DNA from 2 places in the Paucibacter sp. KCTC 42545 genome. Region 1 is predicted to be linked to the other one. Evidence: predicted binding sites of a transcription regulator. Region 1 holds the regulator's gene; the other holds the start of a gene.
What was found. Region 1 encodes FNR, which switches genes on or off when oxygen is low (the NO sensors DNR and NnrR bind a similar motif). Its sites were predicted from a motif close to TTGATNNNNATCAA; they were not measured.
Positions count from the first base shown of each region.

Region 1 (10,997 bases):
CTGATTTGGCGGATGCCTGCGAGATGGCGCAGCGCACCCGCCGCGTGATCCGCCAGAACCTCGCCTGGTCGGCGCTCTACAACCTGGCCTGCATCCCTATGGCCTTGGTGGGCTGGTTGCCGCCCTGGGCCGCGGGCTTAGGCATGGCGGCCAGTTCCGTTTTCGTGGTGTTGAATGCGCAAAGGTTAGCCCTGCCGTCTAAGGCGGGGGCTTGAGTATGGATATCTTGTATTTGCTGATCCCTATCTCGGTACTGCTCGTGCTCTTGATCGTTGGTGTCTTTGGTTGGGCAATAAACAACGGTCAGCTGGACGATTTGGAGCGTGAAGGGGGGCGAATTTTTGAAGAAGTGCAGGGGGTTGATGAAGGTCAATCTCCTACGCCGGGCGTCGTCCAAGAATCGCCCACGTCTAGATAGTCGTTTAGAACTTTTATAAGCCGCAAGGAGCCAAACAAATGGCAAAGTCTGCTGCACCGGGTCTACCAACCGGAAGCGTGTACGAGGATGGAGTGGTGCGGGCCTTTGCGCTCGCCGCCGTTCTTTGGGGAGTTGTGGGCATGTTGGTGGGGGTGATCATCGCCGCCCAGCTGACATGGCCAGAACTTAATCTGGGTATCCCATGGTTGAGCTACGGTCGCTTGCGACCCCTGCATACCAATGCGGTGATCTTCGCCTTTGGCGGCTGCTCGCTGTTTGCGACGGCTTACCACGTGGTGCAGCGCACCGGCCAGACGCGTTTGTTCGCGCCCGGCCTGGCTTGGTTCACCTTCTGGGGCTGGCAGCTGGTCATCCTGTCCGCAGCGATCACCCTGCCACTGGGCATCACCAGCGGCAAGGAATACGCTGAGCTGGAATGGCCCATCGACATCCTGATCACGCTGGTGTGGGTTTCCTACGCTGTGGTGTTCTTCGGTACCGTCGGCACCCGCAAGGTCAAGCACATCTATGTGGCCAACTGGTTCTTCGGCGCCTTCATCATCGCCGTGGCACTGCTGCACTTGGTCAATAGCGCGGCGATCCCCGTCTCGCTGTTCAAGAGCTACTCGGCCTACGCCGGCGTGCAAGACGCGATGGTGCAATGGTGGTACGGCCACAATGCCGTGGGCTTCTTCCTGACTGCCGGCTTCCTGGGCATGATGTACTACTACATCCCCAAGCAAGCGGGTCGCCCGGTCTACAGCTACCGCCTGTCCATCGTTCACTTCTGGGCGCTGATCTTCACTTATATGTGGGCGGGCCCACACCATCTGCACTACACCGCGCTGCCTGACTGGGCGCAATCGGTGGGCATGGTGTTCTCGCTGGTGCTGCTGGCACCGAGCTGGGGCGGCATGATCAACGGCATCATGACCCTGTCGGGTGCATGGCACAAACTGCGTGACGACCCGATCCTGAAGTTCCTGATCGTGTCCCTGTCTTTCTACGGCATGTCGACCTTCGAAGGTCCGATGATGTCCATCAAGACCGTCAATGCGCTGAGCCACTACACCGACTGGACCATTGGCCACGTGCACTCGGGTGCCTTGGGCTGGGTGGGTCTGATCTCGATGGGTTCGCTCTATCACCTGATCCCGCGCATGTTTGGTCGCACCGAGATGTACTCGAAGAAGGCGATTGAGCTGCACTTCTGGGTCGCTACGCTGGGCATCGTGCTCTACATCGCCGCGATGTGGATTGCCGGTGTGATGCAGGGCCTGATGTGGCGCGCGGTCAACCCTGACGGCAGCCTGGTCTACACCTTCGTGGAAAGCGTCAAGGCAACCTTCCCCTTCTACGTTGTGCGTCTGTTGGGTGGCCTGTTGTATCTGGGCGGCATGTTGATCATGGCCTGGAACGTGGTGAAGACGGTGCAAGTTGGCCGTGCTGAGCCGGTGCGCATCCCTGCCGTGCTGGCACACGCTTGAACGTTTAGGAGAACAAGAAAATGGCAAGCACAGAACATAAGGTCAGTGGCCACGAGAAGATCGAGACCAGCAATTTCCTGATGATTGCGCTGGTGTTGGCAACCGTCATCGTTGGCGGTGCCATCGAGATCGTGCCCCTGTTCTTCCAACGCTCCACCACCGAAGCGACGCCGGGCCTCAAGCCCTACACGCCGCTGCAGCTGGCTGGGCGCGATGTCTACATCCGCGAGGGTTGCTACAACTGCCACTCGCAGATGGTTCGCCCCTTCCGCTCGGAGACCCTGCGTTACGGCCACTACTCGATGGCTGGTGAGTTCGTTTATGACCACCCCTTCCAGTGGGGTAGCAAGCGCACCGGTCCCGACTTGCACCGCGTTGGCGGCAAGTACAGCGATGAGTGGCATCGCATCCACATGACCAATCCGCGCGATTTGGTGCCCGAGTCGAATATGCCCGCCTACCCCTGGTTGGCCAAGGCCATGCTTGACCCGGCTGAGCTGGCACCCAAGATGCGCGCCCTGCGTGTCGTCGGTGTGCCTTACCAGGACGCCGAGATCGCTGGCGCAGCGGAAGCTGTCAAGGGTTCCAGCGAGCTGGACGCCGTGATTGCTTATCTGCAAGTGCTGGGCACCACGGTGAAGTGATGGAAGGGCATCAAGTCATGGACATCAATATCTTGCGCAGCATCGTGACCTTGGTCTCGATGGTTGTGTTTCTCTTGATCGTCGGCTGGGCCTATTCCAGCCGCAACAAGGATCGTTTCGACGAGTTGGCCCAGCTGCCGCTCGACGATGAAGTTAGCGGGAGGTCTCAATGAGTGACTTTTTCTCGAATGGTTGGTCGCTTTTCGTTGCCATCGGCACCATTGCCGGTCTGGTTTTCTGCCTGGTCTTGTTGGGTGTTGCGGCTCGTCACCGAGTCATGGCGAACGACAACAGCACGGGTCATGTGTGGGACGAAGATCTGCGTGAAATGAACAATCCCCTGCCGCGCTGGTGGGCGATTCTGTTCGTGCTGACGGTGATCTTCGCCGGCATCTACCTGGCCATGTACCCCGGCCTGGGCACCCACAAGGGCAGCCTGGGTTGGAGCAGCGCCGGTGCCTATGACAAAGAGCAGGCCGAGGCACGCGAAGCCATGGGTGCCGTCTACGCCAAGTTCAACGGCAAGCCGGCAGATCAATTGGCGCAGAACCCGGAGGCCATGGCCATCGGTGAGCGTTTGTTTGCCAATAACTGCGCAGGCTGTCACGGCTCCGACGGCAAGGGCAGCAAGGGCTTCCCGAACCTGACCGACAACGACTGGCTCTACGGCGGTAACCACGACACCATCGTGCAAACCATCACCAACGGTCGTAACGGCATCATGCCGCCGATGGCCGCTGCTGTGGGTTCCGCTGCCGATGTGCGCAATGTGGCTAACTATGTGCTGAGCCTGTCGGGCAGCGCGCACAATGCCATTGCTGCACAGCTGGGCAAGGAGAAGTTCGGTGCCTGCGCGGCCTGTCACGGTGCAGACGGCAAGGGTAACCAGGCTCTGGGCGCGCCCAACCTGACCGACAAGATCTGGCTGCATGGCTGGGGTGAAGATGCTGTGATCGCCATGATCAACAACGGCAAAAACAACCTGATGCCGGCACAAGCCAGCCGCTTGAGCCCCGAGCAGATCAATGTGCTGGGTGCTTATGTCTGGAGTCTGTCGAACAGCTCGGCCGTTGCGGCCAAGTGATGTAGGGCTGAAAAAAGTAGGTTGAGATGAGTGCAGAGGTGGGCCAGACGGCCACGGGTAAATCTTCGGCAGGCAAGGAGACGGTCATTGAGATCGTCAACCTCTACGAAGCACAAAAGAAGATCTACCCGCGTTCGGTGACGGGCGTGTTCGCTCGTTGGCGCTGGGGTTTGGTCTGGTTCACCCAGTTGCTCTTCTACGGCCTGCCCTGGCTGCAGTGGAATGACCGGCAGGCGGTTCTGTTTGAGCTTGCCAGCCGGCGTTTCTATATCTTTGGCCTGGTGCTTTACCCGCAGGACTTTATCTACCTGACGGGTCTGCTTCTGATCTCGGCCTATGCCCTGTTCCTGTTCACTGCGGTGGCCGGGCGTTTGTGGTGCGGTTATGCCTGCCCGCAAACGGTGTACACCGAGATCTTCATGTGGATCGAGAAGCAGTTCGAGGGTGATCGCCAAGCGCGCATGAAACTCGACGCTTCGCCCTGGAACTTCAACAAGCTGTGGCGCAAGAGTGGCAAGCAACTGACCTGGATCGTGGTCGGCTTGTGGACCGGCTTCAGCTTTGTTGGCTACTTCACCCCCATCAAAGAACTGTGGGCTTCGGCCTTCACCTTGGGCTTTGGCCCATGGGAATGGTTCTGGGTGCTGTTTTACGGTTTTGCCACCTACGGCAACGCAGGCTATATGCGCGAGCAGGTCTGCAAATACATGTGTCCTTATGCGCGCTTTCAAAGCGCCATGTTCGACAAAGACACCCTGATCATCAGCTACGACCAAGAGCGTGGCGAGCCGCGCGGTTCGCGTGGCAAGAAGGTCGATGCCAAGGCCGCCGGCCTGGGTTCGTGCATCGACTGCACCTTGTGTGTACAGGTCTGCCCCACCGGCATTGATATCCGCAAGGGCCTGCAATACGAGTGCATTGGCTGCGCCGCCTGCGTGGACGTCTGCGATCAGGTGATGGACAAGATGAACTACCCGCGCGGGCTGGTTCGTTACGACACCCAGAACGGCCTGGCCCAGCATCTCAGCCCGGCGCAGAAGCTGCGCCGCATGTTCCGCCCTCGCGTCATCATTTACAGCGTGGTGCTGGTGACCTTGAGTACGGCTTTGTTGGCCAGCCTCTTGTTCTTGCGCAGCCCCGTCAAACTGGATGTGGTGCGTGACCGCGGCGTGCTGTCCCGCCTGGTGGAAGACGGCTATATCGAGAACCTCTATCGCCTGCAGATCATGAATGCGACCGAGGGCGCGCAGCAGTTCAGCGTCAGCGTCAAGGGCATGGAAGGCATCGCCTTGGGTAAGCCAGTGAGCTTGGTCTTGGCGCCGGCCGAAGCGCGTTGGGTGTCGGTGGCGGTGCGTATTCCGCCGGAGTCGGCGGCGCAGGCCGGTGTCGGCGCGCATGCCATCTCGTTTGCCTTGATGGGACAGGCGGTTGACAAAGCAGGTGTGGCCAGCGGCAAGATCGAGATCAAGGAAAAATCGACCTTTGTCGTGCCGCGCTAAGCGCGAACGAATTTTTGAATAAGAAGTCCTTGCAAAGCAGGAGTTGACGCAATGAGTCAAGAAAACAAGAGCAAGACCGAGTCTTCTAGCCCCTGGTGGCGTGAGAAGTTCATGTGGCTGGTGTGGGGTGGACCGGGTCTGGTGGTGCTTGCCAGCTTTGTGACCCTGTACCTGGCCCTGCATTTCCCCGAGACGGTGCTGGACGAGTCCAAGGTGCAGACCACGTATGTGGGCAAGGCTTCCAAGGAAGCCGCTCCGGCCTCCTTGGCACCGGCCATGAAGGGCCGCAATCACGCTGCCACTGGTACGCAATAAGATGAATACCGAGCCCCGCAATCGTGTTGAGTCGGATGACGCCACCTTTGCGGTGGATCTGCCGCCACCTACGTCCAGGTTGGCACGCTGGGCGATGGCCATTGCCTGGCCGGCCTTTGTGATGGCAGGGGTGACCGAGGGTTTGGTGTTTTCGGTGGTTGACCCCAGCGATCTGACCTGGTTCGGCGGCGAGCGTATGGAACTCTCCCGCCAGGCCGTTTACACGCTCAGCTTTCTGATTTTTTGGAGCGTCATCAGCTTGGCATCCAGCATCAGCCTGATGCTGGCCACCTTGCCGGAGACGCCTGATGCACCTCAAGCCATTCACCCGCGGCGATGGCCGCAGTAGGTCGAAGTAGGCCGCTCGCTCGGGCGGCGCTCAATGCTGAATGCCTGAATGAAAGAAAGAAGGGCTGAGTACCACTCAGCCCTTCTTTTATTGTGCCGCTGGCGCGGCTCAGCAGCCGCTAAGCCTAGGGCTTAGCAGGCGCCGTTGTTCACCAGCTTTTGCAGGCCCGCTTGGTCAAGGATGCGCAAGTGGCGTTGCTTCACTTCCAGCAGGCCCTCTTCCTGGAATTTTGAGAAGGTGCGGCTGACCGTCTCCAACTTCAGGCCCAAATAGCTGCCGATTTCTTCGCGCGTCATGCGCAGCACCAAGGCAGCGGCGGAGAAGCCGCGCGCCTGCAGGCGCTGGGTCAGGTTTAGCAAGAAGGCTGCCAGGCGTTCCTCCGCCCGCATGCTGCCCAGCAAGAGCATCACGCCGTGGTCGCGCACGATTTCCCGGCTCATGATCTTGTGGAACTGGCGCTGCAAATCGGTGAACTCGCGCGACAGCTCTTCCAGTTGCTCAAAGGGAATTACGCAGACCTGGGAATCTTCGAGCGCCACGGCGTCGCAGCTGTGGCGGTCGGTGCTGATGCCGTCCAGGCCCAGCAATTCGCCCGCCATTTGAAAGCCAGTGACTTGGTCGCGGCCATCTTCCGACGAGACACAGGTTTTGAAAAAGCCGGTGCGCACCGCGTAAAGCGACTGGAACGGATCGCCGCTACGGAACAAGGTGTCGCCGCGCGACACTTGGCGGCGGGTGGCAACCAGCTCGTCCAGCTGCTCGAGGTCACCCGACGACAAGCCCACGGGTAGGCAAAGCTCGCGCAAATTGCAGCTGGAGCAGGCGACCTTGAGCGGTTCAATCTTGATAGGTACGGTGACGTTCATAGAGTGCATTATGGATGACGCATATCGCAGTGGGCAGGCGCCGTTGTCGGCATCTGTTCGGGGCAAGGCGGCGATTCGAACGTCTGATCGCCGCTTATCGGCTTCGCCAAACATGATTTAGCTCAAGCCCAATGCGCAATACATGCGATTGTTAGGGCAAAGAATGAGGCCAAACTTGATCTCGGTCAATCGCTTGTGTGGCGGGCTTGGCAATATGCGAGCCATGGTTTCTATCACCCAGCCCCAAGCCCTGTCAGGCAAAGACTCCGCCGTGAGCATCATCAACGAAGACCTGTTGCGTCGTTTCGATGTGTCCGGGCCACGCTACACCTCGTACCCGACCGCGGATCGCTTTGTTGAGGCCTTCACCGCCGAGAACTACGCGCAGGCTTTGGTGCAAAGGGCCACCGGCTCGCAGATTGGCGGCGCTGCGCCCTTGTCGATCTATGTGCACATCCCCTTCTGTGAATCGGTGTGCTACTACTGCGCCTGCAACAAGGTCATTACCAAGCATCACGACAAAGCCGCGGAGTACTTGCAAGCTTTGATCACCGAGATGGACTTGACGCTGGTCCATCTGGGTCGCGGCGCCGGGGTGTCTCAGCTGCATCTGGGTGGCGGTTCGCCGACCTTCTTCAGCGATGAAGAGTTGACGGGCTTGGTGCAGGCCTTGCGTGAGCGCTTCCGCATCGTTGCCGGAGCCGAGATGGCCATCGAGGTGGATCCGCGCACGGTCAATGTGGACCGCCTCAAGCATCTGCGCAGCCTGGGCTTCAACCGCCTGAGTTTCGGCGTGCAGGATTTTGATCCGCATGTTCAAAAGGCGGTGCATCGCCAGCAGAGCTTTGCTAGCGTCGAGGCCTTGATGACGGCGGCGCGCGAGCTGGGTTTTGAGTCCACCAATGTGGATCTGATCTACGGTCTGCCGCTGCAAACCCCCGAGTCCTTTGCTCGCACCATCGAGCAAGTGGGTGCCTTGAAGCCGGATCGCATCGCGCTTTACGGCTACGCTCATTTGCCGCAGCGCTTCAAACCGCAACGCCGTATCGACGAAGCCCAACTGCCGCCGGGTGCCGCCAAGGTGGCGATGTTGCACGGCGCGATTGAAGGCTTCATGACGCATGGCTATAGCTATATCGGCATGGACCATTTCGCCTTGGCCAATGACTCCTTGGCCGTAGCCAAGCGCCAGGGCCGCCTGCATCGCAATTTCCAGGGCTACAGCACCCAGCCGGACTGTGACCTGATTGCTTTGGGTGTGTCGGCGATCGGCCGCGTTGGCGCCAACTACAGCCAGAACGTCAAGACGCTGGAGGCCTATTACGACACCTTGCGTCAAGGCCAGCTGCCCATCGAGCGTGGCTTGGCCCTGACCCGCGACGACATCGTTCGCCGCGCCGTCATCATGGCTTTGATGTGCCAGGGGCGGCTGGAGTTTGAGTCCATCGCCTTGGCGCACCTCGTGGATGTGGCCGAGTATTTCAAGCCCGAGCTGGAGCGCATGCGTGAGCTGGCGGAGCAGGGCTTGGTGACGGTGGACGCCGACGCCATTCAAGTGACGCCGCTGGGTTGGTTCTTTGTGCGCGCTGTGGCCATGGTGTTTGATCGTTACCTGCAAGCCGATCGCAGCCGCGCGAAGTTCTCTAAAATCATCTGATGCTTGATGTCGCCCTTGCCGGCTCGGCCCTGTTGATGGGCTTGGCCGGCGTTCCCCATTGTCTGGCCATGTGTGGCGCGACCTGCGCTGCGGCCGGGGGGCGTGCACCCGTGAGCTTTCAGCTCGGGCGCTTGGTGGGGTACGCGGCCGCGGGAGCGGTGGCGGCGGCCAGCGTGCAATTGCTGGCCCAGATGGGCCAGGCTTCGGCGCTGCTGCGCCCGCTGTGGGTGATGCTGCATGTGGCGGCCTTGATGCTGGGCTTGGCCTTGCTCTGGCGCGGTCAGCCGCCGGCATGGCTGGCGCGTCTGGGGCAGGATGTTGGGCATCAGCTTGAAGTGCCGCTTGATGGCTTGCGCCAAGGGCGTGTGGCCTTCGCCGGCCCGGCGCAAATGAAAGTTCGGGCCCGCGCAGGTCTGGCTGGTTTGGCTTGGGTGGCCTGGCCTTGCGGCTTGCTGCAATCGGCTTTGCTGCTGGCGGCGCTGGCTTCTGGGCCGGTGCAGGGCGGGGCGATCATGGCCTGCTTTGCCATCAGCTCCGGGGCCGGATTGGCGCTGGGGCCTTGGTTGCTGAGCCGTTTGCGTACGGCTCAAGATGGTGGCGCGGGTGCGCTGCGCCTGTCGGTGCGCTTGGGCGGGCTGGGGCTGGTGGCTGCTTCGGGCTGGGCCTTGGGGCATGGCCTGTGGGCGCAGGTGGCGGCTTTTTGTAGCTCGGTGGTTTGACGCCATGCTGACGCCCGCATAACTCTTATAGAAGACTGGGCAGCACAGCGTGGCGCGACTGACTTAGAATTCACCCTCTAATCGATCTACCCCCTTGGGCCTGCACATGGGCCGATCTGGATACCAAATGACCGCTTCGAAATCGACCATCATCTACACCTTGACCGACGAAGCGCCACTGCTGGCGACGGCGTCGTTCTTGCCCATCGTCCGCGCGTTCACCGCGCCTGCGGGCGTTCATATTGAAACCAGCGACATCTCGGTCGCTGGCCGCATCCTGGCGCAATTCCCGGAACTGTTGAGCGAAGACCAACGCGAGCCCGATCAGTTGGCCGCACTGGGCAAGCTGACCCTGAAGGCTGAAGCCAACATCATCAAGCTGCCCAATATCAGCGCCTCGGTGTCGCAGCTGAAGTCGGCGATCAAGGAGTTGCAAGGCAAGGGCTACCCAATTCCCGACTATCCGGAAAGCCCCAAGACCGACGAAGAAAAAGACATCCGCGCGCGCTACGGCAAGTGCATCGGCAGCGCGGTGAACCCGGTGCTGCGTGAAGGTAACTCGGACCGCCGCGCGCCCAAGGCCGTCAAGGAATACGCACGCAAGAACCCACACAGCATGGCCGACTGGAGCCAAGCCTCGCGTTCGCATGTCTCGCACATGCACAGCGGTGACTTCTATCACGGCGAAAAGTCCATGACGCTGGACCGCGCTCGTAACGTCAAGATGGAACTGATCACCAAGAGCGGCAAGGCCATCGTGCTCAAGCCCAAGGTGGCGCTGCTGGACCGCGAAGTGGTCGACAGCATGTTCATGAGCAAGAAGGCGCTGCTGGACTTCTACACCCGTGAGATCGAAGACGCGCACAAGACTGGCGTGATGTTCTCCCTGCACGTCAAGGCGACGATGATGAAGGTGTCGCACCCCATCGTCTTCGGCCATTGCGTCAAGATTTTCTACGCCGAGGCTTTCGAGAAGCACAGCAAGCTGTTCGAAGAGTTGGGCATCAACGTCAACAACGGCATGGTCGATCTGTACAACAAGATCGCCACCCTGCCGCAGAGCAAGCAAGACGAGATCAAGCGCGATCTGCACGCCTGCCACGAGCATCGCCCCGAGTTGGCCATGGTGGACTCGGCCAAGGGCATCACCAATTTCCACTCGCCCAACGACATCATCGTTGACGCCTCCATGCCGGCCATGATCCGCAACGGCGGCAAGATGTGGGGCGCCGACGGCCGCCTGAAGGACGTGAAGGCCGTGATGCCGGAGTCGACCTTTGCCCGCATCTATCAGGAGATGATTAACTTCTGCAAATGGCACGGTGCCTTCGATCCCAAGACCATGGGCACGGTGCCCAACGTCGGCCTGATGGCCCAACAAGCCGAAGAGTACGGCTCGCACGACAAGACCTTCGAGATCCCTGAAGACGGCGTGGCCAACATCACCGACCTAGACACCGGCGAAGTGCTGATGAGCCAAGATGTGGAGCAGGGCGACATCTGGCGCATGTGCCAGTGCAAGGATGCCGCCATCCGCGACTGGGTCAAGCTGGCCGTCAACCGCGCGCGCAACTCGGGCATGCCCGTGGTGTTCTGGCTGGACCAGTACCGTCCGCACGAGGCGCAGCTGATCACCAAGGTCAAGATGTACCTGCATGAGCACAACACGGCCGGTCTGGATATTCAGATCATGAGCCAGGTGCGCGCCATGCGTTACACCCTGGAGCGTGTGGTTCGTGGCCTGGACACCATCAGCGCCACCGGCAACATCCTGCGCGACTACCTGACCGACCTGTTCCCCATCATGGAACTGGGTACCTCGGCCAAGATGCTGTCCATCGTGCCTTTGATGGCCGGCGGCGGCATGTACGAAACCGGTGCTGGCGGCTCGGCGCCCAAGCACGTGCAGCAGTTGGTGGAAGAAAACCATCTGCGTTGGGACTCCTTGGGCGAATTCCT
Region 1 covers NZ_CP013692.1:2,612,321-2,623,317, reverse strand. The annotation lists gene AT984_RS11400 (heavy metal translocating P-type ATPase) at 1-215, shown strand, start outside; gene ccoS (cbb3-type cytochrome oxidase assembly protein CcoS) at 218-418, shown strand; gene ccoN (cytochrome-c oxidase, cbb3-type subunit I) at 457-1,905, shown strand; gene ccoO (cytochrome-c oxidase, cbb3-type subunit II) at 1,926-2,549, shown strand; gene AT984_RS11380 (cbb3-type cytochrome oxidase subunit 3) at 2,567-2,722, shown strand; gene ccoP (cytochrome-c oxidase, cbb3-type subunit III) at 2,719-3,633, shown strand; gene ccoG (cytochrome c oxidase accessory protein CcoG) at 3,660-5,132, shown strand; gene AT984_RS11365 (hypothetical protein) at 5,184-5,447, shown strand; gene AT984_RS11360 (hypothetical protein) at 5,449-5,796, shown strand; gene fnr (fumarate/nitrate reduction transcriptional regulator Fnr) at 5,928-6,662, opposite strand; gene hemN (oxygen-independent coproporphyrinogen III oxidase) at 6,886-8,319, shown strand; gene AT984_RS11345 (urease accessory protein UreH domain-containing protein) at 8,319-9,038, shown strand; gene AT984_RS11340 (NADP-dependent isocitrate dehydrogenase) at 9,166-10,997, shown strand, end outside.

Region 2 (10,997 bases), 2.3 Mb from region 1:
AGCGGCGTGGCAGCGGCCTGCATCAGGCCGTAGCGGCGCTCGGCATCGAAATCAAAGCTGGAAAACGCGGCCAGCAAGGCCTGGGCAAACAGGCCCGGGCGCAGCGGGTTGTCGTTCTTGCGCGCGCGCGCAGTGCCACGCAGGGCGGCGAAGAAGTTGCCGAGCTGGTGCAGCTCCGGCAGGCAGTGCTGCTCTACCGTGGTGATCACGTGGGCGATGGCCACGTCTTGCAGGGCCTGGCGTTCATCCACCAGGCTCAAGCTGTTCAGGCTGGCCAGGGACGGCGCTTGCAAAGGCGCGTCGCTGATATTGCGGGGGGCCAGCAGGGTGCGCAGCGAGGACTCGAAGTCCGCCATGAAGCTGTGCTGCAAACGCCGCCAGGGGTCTTGCAGCAAGAAGTGTTGCGGCTTGGCCTTGAGTTCATCCTGGATGCTATTCAACAGCGCACGACTCAAGCCCGGCAGCTGCGCGTGGGCTTCTTCCAGGATGTCGTTCAGGGTGATTGCGGGCATGAATCGGCTTGGGCGAGTAAGCGTGCATTATGGCGGCGGCCAGCGCCGCGCCGGGCTTGCTTCGTTGCTCATCCCCCTGATCAGGTGGCAAAGCGTTGGCGGGCGCGGGCATAAAAAAAGGGCCGCATTGCTGCGGCCCTTCTTGGCAATCAGTGCTGAGGGTCAGGTCTTGCTGCAAGCAGCCCGACCTGGCCCTGGCGCTGAATTTACATGCCCATATCGCCCATGCCGCCCATGCCGCCCATGCCACCAGGCATGCCGCCGCCGGCTGCTTCGTCCTTCGGTGTTTCTGCGACCATGCACTCGGTCGTCAGCATCAGCGAAGCGACGGAAGCGGCGTTCTGCAGAGCAGTACGTGTCACCTTGGTCGGGTCCAGGATACCCATTTCGATCATGTCGCCGTAGGTGTCGTTGGCAGCGTTGAAGCCGTAGTTGCCCGAACCGTTCAGCACGGCGTTGACAACGACCGAAGCCTCGCCACCGGCGTTGAAGACGATTTCGCGCAGGGGCGCTTCGATGGCGCGCAGCACCAGCTTGATGCCGGCGTCCTGATCGGCGTTGGCGCCTTCAATCTTGCCTGCAGCTTGCTTGGCACGCAGCAGAGCCACGCCACCACCGGCCACGATGCCTTCTTCCACAGCAGCGCGGGTAGCGTGCAGGGCGTCTTCAACGCGGGCCTTCTTTTCCTTCATTTCGACTTCGGTGGCAGCGCCAACCTTGATCAGTGCAACGCCGCCGGCCAGCTTGGCCACGCGCTCTTGCAGCTTTTCACGGTCGTAGTCGCTGGTCGCTTCTTCGATCTGGATGCGCACTTGCTTGACGCGAGCTTCGATGTCAGCAGCAGCGCCGACGCCGTCGATGATGGTGGTGTTTTCCTTGCCCACTTCGACGCGCTTGGCTTGGCCCAGATCGGCCAGAGTGACCTTCTCCAGAGTCAGGCCGACTTCTTCGGCGATGACCTTGCCGCCCGTCAGGATGGCGATGTCTTCCAGCATGGCCTTGCGGCGGTCGCCGAAGCCAGGCGCCTTGACGGCCACAACCTTCAGGATGCCGCGGATGGTGTTGACCACCAGAGTTGCCAGCGCTTCGCCGTCAACATCTTCAGCAATGATCAGCAGCGGGCGGCCCGACTTGGCCACTTGCTCCAGCGTGGGCAGCAGGTCACGGATGTTGGAGATCTTCTTGTCGTACAGCAGCACGAAAGGATTGTCCAGCAGCGAGGCTTGCTTCTCAGGGTTGTTGATGAAGTAAGGGCTCAGGTAGCCGCGGTCGAATTGCATGCCTTCGACGACGTCCAGCTCGTTGTCCAGCGACTTGCCGTCTTCGACGGTGATGACGCCTTCCTTGCCGACCTTGTCCATCGCGTCAGCAATGATCTTGCCGATCGACTCGTCGCTATTGGCCGAGATCGAGCCAACTTGAGCGATTTCCTTGGACGTGGTGGTGGCCTTCGAAGCCTTCTTCAGCTCGGCGACCAGGGCTGTCACAGCCTTGTCGATGCCGCGCTTCAGGTCCATCGGGTTCATGCCGGCGGCCACGTACTTCATGCCTTCGCGCACGATGGCTTGAGCCAGCACGGTGGCAGTGGTGGTGCCGTCACCGGCGTTGTCAGAAGTCTTGGAAGCAACTTCCTTGACCATCTGCGCGCCCATGTTCTGCAGCTTGTCTTTCAGCTCAATTTCCTTGGCCACGGACACACCGTCCTTGGTCACGGTCGGGGCGCCGTACGAGCGCTCCAGCACCACATTGCGGCCCTTGGGGCCCAGGGTCACCTTGACCGCATTGGCCAAGATGTTCACGCCTTCAACCATGCGTGCGCGGGCTTCGCCGCCGAAAACTACGTCTTTTGCTGCCATGGAAATTTCTCCGAAATTTGGGTGTGCGGAGAGCCTGGAATACGGGCTCTTACTTGCACAAAAAACTCTAGTCAGTTGGGGACAGAGCAGCCCCTGAGTACAGGGTCAGGTCTGTCCCGCAAATCACTTATTTTTCAACAACGGCGAAGAGGTCTTCTTCGCGCATCACGAGGAGTTCGTTACCGTCGACCTTGACGGTCTGGACGCTGTACTTGCCGAACAGAACGCGGTCACCGACCTTGACGTTCAGGGCGATCAGGTCGCCACGGTCGTTGCGCTTGCCGTTACCGACGGCCAGCACTTCGCCTTGGTCCGGCTTCTCAGCGGCGGCGTCAGGGATGAAGATGCCCGAGGCAGTCTTGGTTTCTTGTTCGAGGCGCTTAACGATCACGCGATCGTGCAGAGGACGCAGGTTCATCACATCTCCTTGAGATATTGGTCAGGGCTGACAACAAAGCAACAGCCGAGAAAAGTCTCGGCTGCGCTGAATTTTGAGTCGTTAGCACTCACGGGGTGCGAGTGCTAGCAATCGAATTATAGGGGCGAGAGTTGTCAATTCAAGACCCACCCTTGGCGCAGTGGGCGTTTGCCGGGCGGGGAGCTGCGATCAGGTCTGGGCTTAAAAGTGTCGGGGCACCAGCGCGGGCTGATTCTGGCTGCTGGAATTTTGGGTAGGTGATCGAGTGGAGTTGGGTGTGGGCCTCGCTTCTGGGGCGAAGGCGGATGCGTTTGTGTTCGTTCACCAAGTTTGCGCAGCTGCGGTGCCTTGGTGATAACGCATTTGCCAACCGTCTCCAACCCGAATCCAGATGGAGGAACGCAAGGTGTGGCGTACCAAGGAACCATCCGCTTGACGATGAGCGGCTCGGTAGGTGAGTAAGGCAACGCCGGCCTGCAACTCTGTTGCGACGTAGTTGTCAGCGACCACTTCTACAGGCACTGACTCGCTGAGCAGCATGTCGACCATGGCTGCACGGTTCCAGTGGCGCCCGGACCGGCCAACTTCTTCAAAGTCGGCATGAAGCAATGCGTTGATTCTTGAAGCGCTTTTTCGAACGCCCGGAAGATGCAACTCGCCTTCGAGTTGGGAAAGGGTGCGAACTAGCGTGTCGGCCGACATCTGGGTTCCTCTAGTGGCTACTCTTGAGCGCTAAAGGTTACCGTCTTGCTAGGCTGCTTTCGGCCTTCAACAGGCGCAGTTGGCGCAAGTAGCTCAGGCAAATGGCTGCCCAGGCTTGAATGCCCCGGCCGCGAAGCCGGGGCATTGCTCTTTAGTCGCGCAGCGACTTCAAGCGGTTGACCCGCAAGGCCAGCAAGGTGCAGGCGGCACCCGACAGCAAATAGAGGCTAACGGCGCCCAGGCCGAAGCGCGCCGACAAGGCCAGCGCCACCAGGGGGGCAAAGGCGGCGCCGATCAGCCAAGCCAGGTCGGCCGTCAGGGCGGCGCCGGTGTAGCGGAAGCGGGGCAGGAAGTTGGAGGTCACCGCGCCGGCGGCCTGACCATAGGACAGGCCCAGCAGTACAAAGCCGACCAGGATGAAGCTGTCTTGGCCCGCCGTGCCGCCGCCCAGCAGCCAGGGTGTCAGCAGGCTGAACAGGCCGATCACGGTGGCCAAGCTGCCCAGGAAGCTGCGCCGGCCCATGCGGTCGGCGATCAGGCCTGAGATCGGCATGGCGGCGGCTGCCAGCAGGGCGCCGCCGATCTGCACGCTGAGGAATTCGCCCATGGTCTGCGCGGAGTACAGCGACACCCAGGACAGCGGGAACACCGTCACCAAATGGAAGAGCGCGTAGCTGGCCAGGCTGGCGAAGGCGCCGATGGCGATGTTCTCGCCTTGCTGGCTGAGCAGTTCGCGCACGCTGCAGGGCTCCAGTTCGCGGGCTTCGAGTTCGCGCTCGTACTCGTGCGTGAGCACCAGGCGCAGGCGGGCGAACAAGGCCACCACATTGATGGCGAAGGCGGCGAAAAAGGGGTAGCGCCAGCCCCAGCTGAAGAAGTCAGCGCCGTCCAGATTGGCCCACAGGTAAGCAAACAAGCCGGCTGCGATCACAAAACCCAGCGGTGCACCCAGTTGACCCAGCATGGCGTACCAGCCGCGCTTGCCTTCCGGCGCATTCATGGCCAGCAGCGAGGGTAGGCCGTCCCAGGAGCCGCCCAGCGCCAGGCCTTGGCCGATGCGGAAGATGGCCAGCAGGACGATGGCGCTGCCGCCGATGGCGGTGTAGCTGGGCAGCATCGCCATGCCGGCGGTGGAGCTGCCTAACAGGAAGAGCGCCAGGGTCATCTTGGTGCTGCGGCCGAAGTGCTTTTGCACCTGCATGCCCAGCACCGTGCCGATCGGCCGCACCATAAAGGCCAGGGCCAGTAGGGCGAAGGCGTAAAGCGTGCCGTCCAATCGGCTGGCAAAGGGGAAGAACACGGCCGGGAAGACCAGAACCGAGGCGATGCCGAAGACGAAGAAGTCGAAGTACTCCGACGCGCGGCCGATGATGACGCCGACGGCGATATCACCCGGGGCGACCGAGCTGGCTTCTTGGGAATTGCTGGCCGGTTGGCCGGCAGGGAGCGGGTAGGCGGCTGAGCTGTTCATGTCGATTGGGAAGGTAGCTGGGAGAAAACCCTCTTACGAGAGCGGCGGGACCCCTAGGACAAAATGTCCAATCGTTGACCTAGCTCAATCAGGATACATTCCGGCCGGGTACGCAATGGCGTTTTCCCGCCTTTTCTGGTAACTACCAATGACTCCCGTCCCCTCCCCAAAATTGACTCAGGCCGGTCCCACAGGTCTGAAGCGGCTCGGCGTGCTGGCTGCAACGCTGCCTCTGGCGGCCTGCAATATGGTGGTGATGAAGCCTTCGGGCGACATCGCGCAGCAGCAAGCTCAGCTGATCATCACTTCCACGCTGCTGATGTTGCTGATCATCGTGCCGGTGATCTTCCTGACCCTGTTCTTTGCCTGGCGCTACCGCCAAGCCAACCGGGCCGCCACGTACAAGCCGGACTGGGATCATTCCACCAAGCTGGAGTTGCTGATCTGGGGCGCGCCCTTGCTGATCATCATCGCACTTGGCGCCATCACCTGGATCAGCACCCACAAGCTGGACCCCTATCGCCCGCTGGATCGCATCGCGCCCGGCCGCCCGGTGGCCGCTGATGTGAAGCCGCTGGTGGTGGAGGTGGTGGCGCTGGACTGGAAATGGCTGTTCCTTTACCCGGAGCAGGGCATTGCCACCGTCAACGAGCTGGCTGCCCCGCTGGACCGCCCGATTCAATTCAAGCTGACCGCCTCCACGGTGATGAACAGCTTCTACATCCCGGCGCTGGCAGGTCAGATCTACACCATGCCCGGCATGCAGACGCAGTTGCACGCGGTCATCAACAAGCCGGGCGTCTTCGACGGCTTCTCGGCCAATTACAGCGGCGCCGGCTTCTCGCATATGCGCTTTAAGTTCCATGGGCTGTCGCACGAAGACTTCGATGTCTGGGTCGCCAAGAACAAGGCCGAGGGTGTGCTGCTGAGCCGCAGCGTTTATCAGCAGCTTGAGCAGCCCAGCGGCCGTGAGCCGGTGCGCCGCTACGCCGAGGTGGAGCAGGGCCTGTATCAGGCCATCCTGAACCGCTGCGTGGATACCAACAAGATGTGCATGGGCCAGATGATGGCCATCGACGCCGCGGGCGGCACCGGCAAGGGCGGGGTGGACGGCGTGCGCCGCCAAGCCTGGCGTGACGGCGAACGCAGCGTGGTCGCCGCCATGTGCACCCCGCAAAACCTCGATCAGTACCTGCCTGCGGCCAACGCCAGCCGCAGCGCACAGCCCTGATTCGCCGGGCTGCCGGCCGCCGTGTCACCGACACAGCGGCCAGCGGCCCGCAATGCTAGAACTCCGAGAGAAGCCCATGCTTGACTCCCCCAACACCTCAACATCGCTGCTTTTTGGTCGCCTCAGCTGGGCCGCCATTCCGCACGATCCCATCATCCTCGGCACCTTTGTCATGGTGATCCTGGGCGGCCTCGGCCTGACCGGCGCGATGACCTACTACCGCGCCTGGGGCCCCTTGTGGCGCAATTGGTTGACCAGCATCGACCACAAAAAGATCGGCATCATGTACATCGTGCTGGCGATCGTCATGCTGCTGCGCGGCTTTGCCGACGCCATCATGATGCGCGCCCACCAAGCCATCGCCTTCGGTGACAACGCCGGTTTCCTGCCGCCGCACCACTACGACCAGATCTTCACCGCCCACGGCGTGATCATGATCTTCTTTGTGGCCATGCCTTTTGTGACCGGCTTCATGAACTATGTGGTGCCGCTGCAGATCGGTGCCCGCGATGTGGCCTTCCCCTTCCTGAATAACTTCAGCTTCTGGATGACGGCCAGCGGCGCCGTGCTGATCATGGCCTCGCTGTTCATCGGCGAGTTTGCTGCGACCGGCTGGCTGGCTTACCCGCCGCTGTCGGGCATTTTGGGTAGCCCGAGTGTGGGGGTGGATTACTACATCTGGTCACTGCAGCTCGCGGGGGTGGGCACGACGCTATCGGGCATCAACCTGATTGCCACCATCGTCAAGATGCGTGCACCCGGTATGACGCTGATGAAGATGCCCGTCTTCACCTGGACCTCGCTGTGCACCAACGTGCTGATCGTGGCGGCCTTCCCGGTGCTGACCGCTGTGCTGGTCTTGTTGAGCTTGGACCGTTATCTCGGCACCAACTTCTTCACCAACGACATGGGCGGCAACGCCATGATGTATGTGAACCTGATCTGGATCTGGGGTCACCCCGAGGTTTACATCCTGATCTTGCCCGCCTTCGGCATCTTCTCGGAAGTGGTGTCTACGTTCAGCCGTAAGCGCCTGTTCGGCTATGCCTCAATGGTTTATGCCACCGTGGTCATCACGATTCTGTCCTACCTGGTGTGGTTGCATCACTTCTTCACCATGGGCTCGGGCGCCAGCGTGAATGCCTTCTTCGGCATCACCACCATGATCATCTCCATCCCCACGGGGGCGAAGATCTTCAACTGGCTGTTCACCATGTATCGTGGCCGCATCGAGTTTGATGTGCCCATGCTGTGGACCATGGGCTTCATGGTCACCTTCGTGATCGGTGGCATGACGGGTGTGCTGCTGGCGGTGCCGCCGGCTGACTTCGTGCTGCACAACAGCTTGTTCCTGATTGCCCACTTCCACAACGTCATCATCGGCGGCGTGCTGTTCGGCATGATGGCCGGCATCAGCTACTGGTTCCCCAAGGCCTTCGGCTACAAGCTCGACCCGTTCTGGGGCAAGTGCTCGTTCTGGTTCTGGCTGGTGGGCTTCTACCTCGCCTTCATGCCGCTGTATGTGCTGGGCCTGATGGGTGTGACTCGCCGCATGAGCCACTTCGATGACCCGTCGCTGCAGATCTGGTTCCAGGTTGCCGCACTCGGCGCCGTGCTGATCGCCATTGGCATCGCCAGCTTCCTGATCCAGTTGGTGGTGAGCTACCGCAACCGTGAAGCTCTGCGCGACCACACGGGCGACCCATGGGGTGGCCGCACGCTGGAGTGGTCCACCGCTTCGCCGCCGCCGGACTACAACTTCGCCTTCACGCCCATCGTGCATGAGCTCGATGCTTGGCATGACATGAAGCAGCGCGGCGCGGTGCGCCCGACCAGCGGCTTTATGGAAATCCATATGCCCAAGAACACCTCGGCAGGCATCATCTTGGCCGGCTTGGCCACGGTCTGCGGCTTTGCCCTGGTCTGGCAGATTTGGTGGTTGGTGATCGTCAGCTTCGTCGCCGTGTTGGCGGCAACTATCAAGCACACCTTCAACTACAAGCGCGATTTCTACATCCCCGCGGATGAAGTCAAGCGCTGTGAAGACGCCCGCAGCAAGGCCCTGGCGGCTCTTGCCTGAAGCCAGGAATTAGCGAGACTGAAACGATGAGTTCAAACATCCTCACCGCCGACGCGGTCACGGGCGCCCCGCGCTTCTTTGACACCGAAGGCAAGCATCATCCGCAGCAAGGCACGCTGCTGGGCTTCTGGCTCTATCTGATGAGCGACTGCCTGATCTTTGCCGTGCTGTTCGCCGTCTACGCCGTGCTGGGCCGCAGTTATGCGGCCGGCCCCTCGGGCGCGGATCTGTTCAGCCTGCCCCTGGTGGCGGCGGGTACGGCAGCGCTGCTGCTGTCCTCCATCACCTACGGCATGGCCATGATTGCCATGCAGCATGGCCGCATCAAGGGCGTGCTGACCTGGCTGGCCATCACCGGCTTGTTCGGTCTGGCCTTCCTGGGCCTGGAGCTGTATGAGTTCCACCACCTGATCCATGAAGGTGCGGGCCCGCAGCGCAGCGCCTTCTTGTCGGCCTTCTTTGCCCTGGTGGGCACCCACGGCTTGCACGTCACCTTCGGCCTGGTGTGGCTGGTGGTGCTGATGCTACAAGTCAAGAAGCTGGGCCTGACGGTGGAAAACAAGCGCCGCCTGATGTGCTTGTCGATGTTCTGGCACTTCTTGGACGTGGTCTGGATCGGTGTCTTCACCTTTGTTTATCTGATGGGAGTGATGCCATGAGCGCGCAGCATCAACATGAGGGTCACGCTGACCACGATCACGATCACGATCACGATCACGGCCATGACGACGACGGCGGCTACCACGCCACCGTGCGCGGCTATGTGATTGGCTTCTTGCTGTCGGTCATCCTGACCGCCATCCCCTTCTGGCTGGTGATGGGCAAGGTCTTGCCGACATCGGGCATGACCGGGCTGGTCATCATGGGCTTTGCGGCGGTGCAGATCGTCGTCCACATGGTGTACTTCCTGCACATGAACGCCAAGGTCGAAGGCGGCTGGTCCATGCTGGCGCTGATCTTCACGCTGGTGATGGTGCTGATTCTGTTGGTCGGCTCGATCTGGGTCATGCACCATATGAACGCCAATATGATGCCCACCCACAGCATGGGCGAGGCGCGCATCGCGCCTTGATGCCCGTGAGCCAAAACCCAGCCAACAGCCAACACGCGGGTGCCGAACAGCCCCGCGCTGCGCGGCCGCGCTGGGTGGTGGCTTTTGTGCTTGTGCTGGCCGGCCTGCTTTGCGCAGGCTTTTTCGCGCTTGGCAATTGGCAGCTGCAGCGGCTGAGCTGGAAGCAGGCGCTGATCAATCGCATCAGCCAGGCTCAGCAGGCGGCGCCCGTGCCTGCGCCATCAGCCGCGCAATGGACGCAGTGGCCGCTGGCGCAGCAGCAAGCGCTGGAATATCACCGCGTCCGGCTGCAAGGGCGTTTTGCCCATGAGCTGGAAACCCTGGTGCGTGCCAGCACCGAGCTGGGTACGGGCTCCTGGGTGCTGACCCCGATGGCTGTTGAGCTTGAGGGGCAGCCGCGCGGCTGGGTGATCGTCAACCGTGGCTATGTGGGCGCGGATCAAGTGGCGCCCGCTAGCCGGCCGGCACCCGTGGCGACGACTGAGTTGCAAACGGTGGTCGGCTTGCTGCGCCTGAGTGAGCCCGTCGGCAGCCTGCTGCAAAAGAACCAGCCCGAGCAGGCACGCTGGTATTCACGCGATGTGGCGGCCATTGCCCAGGCTCGTGGCCTGAGCGGTGATGTGGCTCCCTTCTTCGTGGATGCGGTGGCTGCGCCCGAGCAGCCCGAGTGGCCGCGTGCCGGCCTGACCGTCTTGAGCTTCAAGAACAACCATCTGGTCTATGCCATCACCTGGTTTGGGCTGGCCTTGATGGTGCTGGGCGCGGCGGCTTTTCTCGCTCGTACAGAATGGCGGCTGAGACAAGCACGCCATGCCGACTGACCCCCGCGCCACCTCCCGTCAAGAAGAAGCTGCCGCCGCGCCTGAGAATCTGGCCGGGCGGCGCAATCTGTTGCAGCTGATCCAGCTGCGCTGGCTGGCCGTGGCCGGGCAATTGGCCACCATCCTGACCGCCGAGCTGCTGCTGCAAGAGCGGCTGCCGCTGCGCGAGATGCTCATCCTGCTGGCTGGCCTGGCCTTGTTCAACGCCGCCTGCTGGCTGCGCTTGCTGCGGGCGCGCGGCACCATCCACAACGGCGAGTTGTTGGCGGGCCTGGTGGTGGATGTGCTGGTGCTGAGCGCGCAGCTCTACTTCAGCGGCGGTGTCGGTAACCCCTTCATCTTTCTGTATTTGTTGCAGCTGGCCGTCGGCGCCATGCTGCTGCGGCCGCGCTATATCTGGGCCATGGTGGGTTTGACCTGCGCCTGCTTCTTGGTGCTGACGGTCTGGCACCGCCCGCTGAGCCTGCCGGATATGGGCCTGCAATCTCTCTCGGTGCATTACATCGGCGGCCTGCTGGTCTGCTTCATGTTGAACGCGACGCTGCTGGTGATCTTCATTCACCGCATCGGCCGGAATTTGCGCCAGCGCGACAGCCATCTGGCCGATCTGCGTCAACGCGCCGCGGAAGACGAACACATCATCCGCATGGGCTTGCTGGCCAGCGGCGCGGCGCATGAGCTGGGCACGCCCTTGGCCACTTTGTCGGTGATTCTGGGCGACTGGTCGCGCATGGCGCCTTTCGCCGCCGACCCCGAGCTGCGCGAGGAAATCGAGGAGATGCAGTTCCAGCTGACCCGCTGCAAGTCCATCGTCACCGGCATCTTGTTGGCGGC
Region 2 covers NZ_CP013692.1:308,755-319,751, forward strand. The annotation lists gene AT984_RS01325 (DUF1631 family protein) at 1-512, opposite strand, end outside; gene groL (chaperonin GroEL) at 719-2,368, opposite strand; gene AT984_RS01335 (co-chaperone GroES) at 2,496-2,786, opposite strand; gene AT984_RS22295 (nuclear transport factor 2 family protein) at 3,108-3,488, opposite strand; gene AT984_RS01340 (MFS transporter) at 3,640-4,959, opposite strand; gene cyoA (ubiquinol oxidase subunit II) at 5,216-6,190, shown strand; gene cyoB (cytochrome o ubiquinol oxidase subunit I) at 6,267-8,270, shown strand; gene cyoC (cytochrome o ubiquinol oxidase subunit III) at 8,297-8,929, shown strand; gene cyoD (cytochrome o ubiquinol oxidase subunit IV) at 8,926-9,342, shown strand; gene AT984_RS01365 (SURF1 family protein) at 9,348-10,163, shown strand; gene AT984_RS01370 (ATP-binding protein) at 10,153-10,997, shown strand, end outside.
Region 2: the regulator FNR is predicted to act here: its motif matches at 5,034-5,047, upstream of cyoA (ubiquinol oxidase subunit II).